DNA from 2 places in the Streptomyces sp. NPDC001270 genome. Region 2 is predicted to be linked to the other one. Evidence: predicted binding sites of a transcription regulator. Region 2 holds the regulator's gene; the other holds the start of a gene.
The links. Region 2 encodes HspR, which represses chaperone genes until heat shock. Its sites were predicted from a motif close to TTGAGNNNNNNNNNCTCAA; they were not measured.

Region 1: lon (endopeptidase La) is a predicted target of HspR. The motif match lies at 1,534-1,552, and genes of this name have one in related genera.

What each region holds. Positions count from the first base shown of each region.
Region 1 is NZ_JBIAXM010000017.1:32,658-36,067, reverse strand. Features, by position in the region: gene lon (endopeptidase La) at 1-1,511, opposite strand, end outside; gene ACFY2B_RS27000 (TetR/AcrR family transcriptional regulator) at 1,776-2,342, opposite strand; gene ACFY2B_RS26995 (NmrA family NAD(P)-binding protein) at 2,449-3,372, shown strand.
Region 2 is NZ_JBIAXM010000009.1:242,973-246,382, forward strand. Features, by position in the region: gene ACFY2B_RS17685 (sugar ABC transporter substrate-binding protein) at 351-1,463, opposite strand; gene ACFY2B_RS17690 (heat shock protein transcriptional repressor HspR) at 1,870-2,316, opposite strand; gene dnaJ (molecular chaperone DnaJ) at 2,322-3,410, opposite strand, start outside.

The DNA.
Region 1 (3,410 bases), on a different contig from region 2:
TCCAGCCGGACCAGCTCCATGCGGTCGAGCAGGGCCTCCGGGATGGCTTCGAGCACATTGGCGGTCGCCAGGAAGACGACGTCGCTCAGGTCCAGCTCGACCTCCAGGTAGTGGTCCCGGAACGTGTGGTTCTGCGCCGGGTCCAGGACTTCCAGCAGGGCCGCCGCCGGGTCGCCGCGGAAGTCCGAGCCGACCTTGTCGATCTCGTCCAGCAGGACCACCGGGTTCATCGACCCGGCCTCCTTGACGGCACGCACGATCCGGCCGGGCAGCGCGCCGACGTAGGTGCGCCGGTGGCCGCGGATCTCGGCCTCGTCCCGGACACCGCCGAGGGCGACCCGGACGAACTTGCGGCCCATGGCGTGCGCCACGGACTCGCCCAGCGAGGTCTTGCCGACCCCGGGCGGGCCGACCAGCGCCAGCACGGCACCGCCGCGCCGGCCGCCGATCACACCGAGCCCCCGGTCACCACGGCGCTTGCGCACCGCCAGGTACTCGGTGATCCGCTCCTTCACGTCCTGAAGGCCCGCGTGCTCGGCGTCCAGGATCGCCTTGGCGCCCTGGATGTCGTACGCGTCCTCGGTCCGCTCGTTCCACGGCAGTTCGAGGACGGTGTCGAGCCAGGTACGGATCCAGGAGCCCTCCGGGGACTGGTCGCTGGACCGCTCCAGCTTGTCGACCTCCTTCAGGGCGGCCTCGCGGACCTTCTCGGGCAGGTCGGCGGCCTCGACCCGGGCGCGGTAGTCGTCGGACTCCTCGCTGTCCTTCTCGCCGTTCAGCTCGCGCAGCTCCTTGCGGACGGCCTCCAGCTGACGGCGGAGCAGGAACTCGCGCTGCTGCTTGTCGACGCCCTCCTGGACGTCCTTGGCGATGGTCTCGGCCACGTCCTGCTCGGCGAGGTGGTCGCGCAGGTGCTGGGTGGCCAGCCGGAGCCGGGCCGCCGGGTCGGCGGTCTCCAGCAGTTCGATCTTCTGTTCGATGGACAGGAACGGCGAGTAGCCGGAGTTGTCGGCCAGCGCCGAGACGTCGTCGATGGCCTGCACCCGGTCGACGACCTGCCAGGCGCCGCGCTTGCGCAGCCAGGCGGTGGCGAGGGCCTTGTACTCCTTGACCAGTTCGGCGACGTGGCCGGGCAGCGGCTCGGGCACCTGCTCGTCGATCCCGGTCCCCTCGACCCACAGCGCGGCCCCCGGTCCGGTGGTCCCCGCGCCGATCTTCACCCGGCTCCGGCCGCGGATCAGCGCGCCGGGGTCGCCGTCGGCCAGCCGTCCCACCTGCTCGACGGTGCCGAGCACACCGGTGCTCGCGTACGCACCGTCGATGCGTGGGACCAGCAGGACCCGGGGCTTCCCGGGTTCCGCCCGCGCGGCGGCCTGGGCGGCCTCCACCGCGGCGCGTACGTCGGTGTCATTGAGGTCCAGCGGAACCACCATCCCGGGCAGCACGACCTCGTCGTCGAGCGGCAGCACGGGCAGGGCGAGCGGTGTGAACGCCGCGGACTCAGCAGCCATGATCTCCCCTTCGGCAGTCAAGTTGAGCTATGCCGACTCAATGCACACGGCCCCCCGTATGTTCCCCACCCCCCGTTCGCCCAGAGCGATCACCCCGCCAGCGCCCCCTGGGGCGCGGGGAACCCCACATCCAGGGGTCACACGGAACCGCGCATCCAGAGGCGCGGGGAACTGCGCAACAAACCACAACGCACCCGCACCCGACCCACCACAGAAACCCTCATAGCGGCGCGGGGAACTGCGCAAACCGCCCCGGAACCCACGTCACACCGCCGGACTGATCCCCACCACCGCAAGCCGGAACATCCGCTCCGCCGCCCCCCGGGGATCCGGCCGGCCCTCCGTCGCCAGAACCACCCCGACGACGAGCGTGATCAGTTCCGCGACGGTGACGTCCGCCGCCACCGCCCCGTCCCGCACGGCACGCCGCAGCAACGGCTCCCCCGCCTCCTCCAGCTTCGTCGCGCAGGAGTTCTCGTACACCGAGTCGGGCCCGGCCCCCTCGTAGGCCAGCGCCGCCGCCAGCCCCCGCGCGGAGGCGGAGTAAACGACGACGTCGCCCAGCCAGGACAGCAGCGCGCTCCGGCTGTCACTCTCGCCGGTCAGCTCCCGCGCACGGGCGCACAGTGCCTCGATCCGCTGCCGGGACACCGCCTCCAGCAGGGCACGACGCGTGGGGAAGTGCCGGCGCACGGTCGCCGAGCCGACCCCCGCGATGCGGGCGATCTGTTCCAGTGAGGCGCCGGCCCCGTGGGCGCCGACCTCCTCCTCGGCCACGGCGAGGATGCGCGCGTAGTTGCGGCGCGCGTCCGCACGCCGGATGTCGGGCATGGCGTCATCTCCAGGTTTGCTAAGTGGCGGACCCCGCCATATCGTACCGTGAAGAAAACGGCGGCCCCCGCCGTTTTCTCGTCGGGCAGAGCACTGGAGGAGACCCATGTCCGCAGACCCCGCACCCGTCCTGGTCACTGGTGCCACCGGCAGACAGGGCGGAGCGACCGCCCGCGCCCTGCTCGCAGCGGGTGTTCCCGTCCGCGCCCTGGTGCGTGACGCGAGCGCCGACCGGGCCAAGGCCGTCGAAGCGCTCGGCGCCGAACTGGTCACCGGCGATCTCCACGACCGCGCCTCGGTGATCCGGGCCGCCGAGGGGGCCCGCGCCGTCTTCTCCGTGCAGATGCCCGCCCTGACCGCGGAAGGCTTCGACTTCGACGGGGAGGTGACCCAGGGCGTCAACCTCATCGAGGGCGCGCGGGCGGCCGGAGTGCCGCAGTTCGTGCACACGTCCGTCAGCGGCGCCGGGCAGCACACCCGGACGCCCGGCTGGACCGCGGGCCGCTGGGCGACGCTGGAAGCCAGCCTGGGCGCCAAGAGCGCCGTCCAGGACCGGCTCCGCGAGGCCGGATTCCCGCACTGGACCCTCCTCAAGCCGGGCTTTTTCATGGAGAACTTCCTCCCCTCCATGGCCTTCCTGTTCCCGCGCGGCGTCGAGGGCGGCCTGGTGAGCGTCCTGAACCCCGGTACCCGGCTGTCGCTCGCCGCGGTGGACGACATCGGCGCGGCGGCCGCCGCGGCCGTCGCGGCGCCCGAGCGGTTCGACGGGGTCGAGCTGGAGCTGGCGAGCGACTACCTGTCGATGACGGAGATCGCCGAGGTGCTCTCCCGCGCGCTGGGCGTCCCGCTGTCCGCGCCGGACATGACCGAGGAGGAGGCCCTGGCCGCCGGGATGCCGCCGATGGGCGCCGGGCACGCGTGGATGAACATGGCCGGCCAGCCCGCCCGCCCCGAGTACGCGCGGGCCCTCGGCATCCCGCTCACCGGTTTCGCGCAATGGACGCGGCGGCACCTGCGGCCCACGGCCTGACCCGGCCCCGGCGGGACCGCGGCGGCCGGGCCGGCCGC
Region 2 (3,410 bases):
CGCGCGCAGCAGCCGGTGGGGCGGGCGACCGGCGGGGAGGGCGACCGGCGGGGTGCGGCCTACGCCGTGGATGGCGCGGAGGTCGCGTACCGGCGCTCGGACGGACGCGTCCGCGCCCCCGGCGGTGTGCCTCCGGCGGGACGGCCGGAACCCGGTGAACGGCCCTCAGCAGCCCCACAGCGGCCGTCAGGCCCCCCTGGGCACTCCTTCCTCACCCGTCCCGCGCACCGCCCGCACACGACCACCTCGGCGGACACGGCCACGGACACGGCCACGGACACGAGCACGGGCACGAACACGGCACGGAGCGCCGCGTTCACGGCTATGGCCCGCGTTGACGGCCGTAGCCGCTACTTCAGGCCGAGCGCGTCACAGTCCGCCTTGTAGTCGGGCGTGCAGATGTCGGAGACCTGGTAGATGCCGTCCGCGATGACCGTGCTCTTGATGTTGTTCTTCGTCATCGCGCTCACCTGCACCAGTTGGGCCGGGATGCCCTTCGTGGTGGGGCTGTTCACCCGGTCCGGAGTGAGCGCGTCGAACTGGATGTCCTTGCCCTGGACCTTGGCGAGCGCCATCTCGGCGGCCGTTTCGGCCTCGTCCGGGTAGGACTTGTAGACGGTCATGTACTGCTCGCCGGCGACGATCCGCTGCACCGCCTCCAGTTCGGCGTCCTGGCCGGTGATCGGCGGCATCTCGACGACCCCGGCGGCCTTGAGCGCCTTGACGATGCCGCCCGCCATGCCGTCGTTGGCGGAGTAGACGGCCGCGATGTCGTCCTTGCCGATGTCGTGGACGGCGCGGGCCATGTTGGCCTCGGCGTTCTCCGGCTTCCAGTCCTTGGTGTCGAACGACGCGGCCACCGTCACCTTGCCGTTCAGCGCGGCGAGGGCGCCCTGCTTGACCTGCTTGGCGTTCGGGTCGGTCAGCGCGCCGTTCATCATGACGATCTTCTTGGAGGAGGATCCGGTGCCCGACCCCAGCGCCTCCAGCAGGGAACGCCCCTGCAACTCGCCGACGAGTTCGTTGTCGAACGAGATGTACGCGTCGACCGGCCCCTCGGCCGGCCGGTCGTACGCGATGACCGGGATGCCCGCGTCCTTGGCCTTGCGCACCTCGCCCGCGATGCCGTGCGCGTCGACCGCGTCCAGCAGGATGACGTCGACCCTGTCGTCGATCATCTTCTGCATCTGCGTGGCCTGCTTCGCCGCGTCCGCCCCGGCGTTGGCGTAGTCGACCTTGCCCTGCCGGCCGGTCAGCGAGTCGACCTTCGACTTGATGATGGGGTAGTCGAACTTCTCGTAGCGCGTGTTGGCCGTCTCCGGCAGCAGCAGGCCCACGGTGACGTCGTCGCCCTTGGTGGGACTGGCGCTGTCGCCCGAACTGCCCGTCGCGTTCAGAACGCCACAGCCTGCGAGCGGGAGGATCACCGTGGACGCAGCCACGGCCATGACCATACGACGCATTCGAGTGCTCACCTTAGGTGCGTTCGGGACGTGAGGGCTGGATTCGGCCCAGGTGACTGAAAAGCCAACGCGTCGACACCAGCGGCGTCAAGGAGAAGTTCCTAACGAGTGCGCAACGTAACGTCCAGTCATTGCTGTGAAGGTCTGGCGGAACTCTCTTGAAGCCGCAGGTACGGGGCCTCCACCCAGGGCAGTTCAGGAGAAGGCAAAGATCCTTCCCACCTTGATTTCTTCACATGAGCCGGCGTCAGGAACGGCCGTCGTGACCCCGGCCACCCCGGCCCACTCCTCCGCGCCCCTCCCCGGTCCTCGGAACGGCAGGTGCCCGCGGAGCGCGAGCGGACACGGCAGAGGCCCGGAGGATCACCTCCGGGCCTCTGCCGTACGTACTGCCGTGCCGCGCCGGTCAGTCCTTGGCCTTCTTCGGCCGCCACACCACCAGCGCGCTGGTCTGCTGGACCTCCTGGTACGGCACCAGGTCGCGGCGGTAGGAGGCGTGGACGGCGGCCTCGCGCTGCCGCATCGCCGCCGCCGCGCCGTCCAGGGCCGCCTGAAGTTCCGCGGCGCGGGCCTGCAAGGCGGCGACCTGGTTCTCCAGTTCGATGATGCGCTTGATGCCGGCCAGGTTGATGCCCTCGTCCTGCGACAACTGCTGTACCTGGCGGAGCAGTTCGATGTCGCGGGCCGAGTAGCGGCGGCCCCGTCCCGCGGTGCGGTCCGGGGAGACCAGGCCCAGCCGGTCGTACTGGCGCAGCGTCTGCGGGTGCAGGCCGGAGAGCTGGGCCGCCACCGAGATGACGTAGACCGGGGTCTCCTCGGTCAGTTCATACGGGTTACGTCGACGGCCGTCCATCTCTCTCAGGCTCCCTTCGCGGCCTCGAACAGCTCCGCCCGCGGGTCCTCACCCACGGTCGCCTCGCGATACGCCTCCAGCGCGTCACGAGCCTTCCCCGTCAGGTCCTTGGGAACACTCACCTCGACGGTGACCAGCAGATCCCCGTGGGTGCCGTCCTTGCGGACCGCGCCCTTGCCCCGCGCCCGCATGGTGCGGCCGTTGGGCGTGCCCGGCGGGAGCTTCAGCGTGACCGGCGGGCCGCCGAGGGTCGGTACCCGGACCTCGCCGCCGAGCGCGGCCTCGGTGAACGTCACCGGGACGGACACCGTGAGGTTGTCGCCCTTGCGGCCGAACACCGGGTGCTCGCCGACGTGGACGACGACGTACAGGTCGCCCGCCGGTCCGCCCCGCTCGCCCGGGGTGCCCTTGCCGCGCAGCCGGATCCGCTGCCCGTCCGTCACCCCCGCGGGGATGCGGACCTGCATGGTCCGGGACGACTTGGCCCGCCCGCTGCCCTTGCACTCCGCGCAGGGGTGCTCGGCGATCAGGCCGCGGCCCTTGCAGTCGGGGCAGGGGTCGGTGAGCGAGAAGCCGCCGCCCGAACCCCGCGCCACCTGCCCGGTGCCGACACAGGTCGGGCACACGCGCGGCGTGCCGTTCTTGTCGCCGGTGCCGGAGCATGCCTTGCAGGGCGCCTGCGAGGACATCCTGAGCGGCACCGTGGCGCCCTCGATGGCCTCCGTGAAGCTCAGCGTGACCTCGGACTCGATGTCCTGGCCGCGCCGGGGCTGGGTGCGCGTGGTCCCCGCGCCGCCCCGGTTGAACAAGCCCCCGAAGACGTCACCGATGCCACCGCCGAAGCCGCCCGCGCCCTGACCCTGGCCCTGGGCGCCGCCTCCGAAGAGGTCGCCCAGGTCGAAGTTGAAGTTGCCGCCCGCGCCCGGCCCCGGGCGGTAGCCGCCGTTGCCGAAGAGGGCGCGCGCGTCGTCGTACTCCTTGCGCTTCTTGGGGTCGCCGAGGATGTCGTTCGCCTCGGAGATCTCCTTGAACCGCTCCTCCGCCCTGGCGTTGCCCTTGTTGGCGTCCGGGTGGTTCTCGCGGGCGAGTTTCCG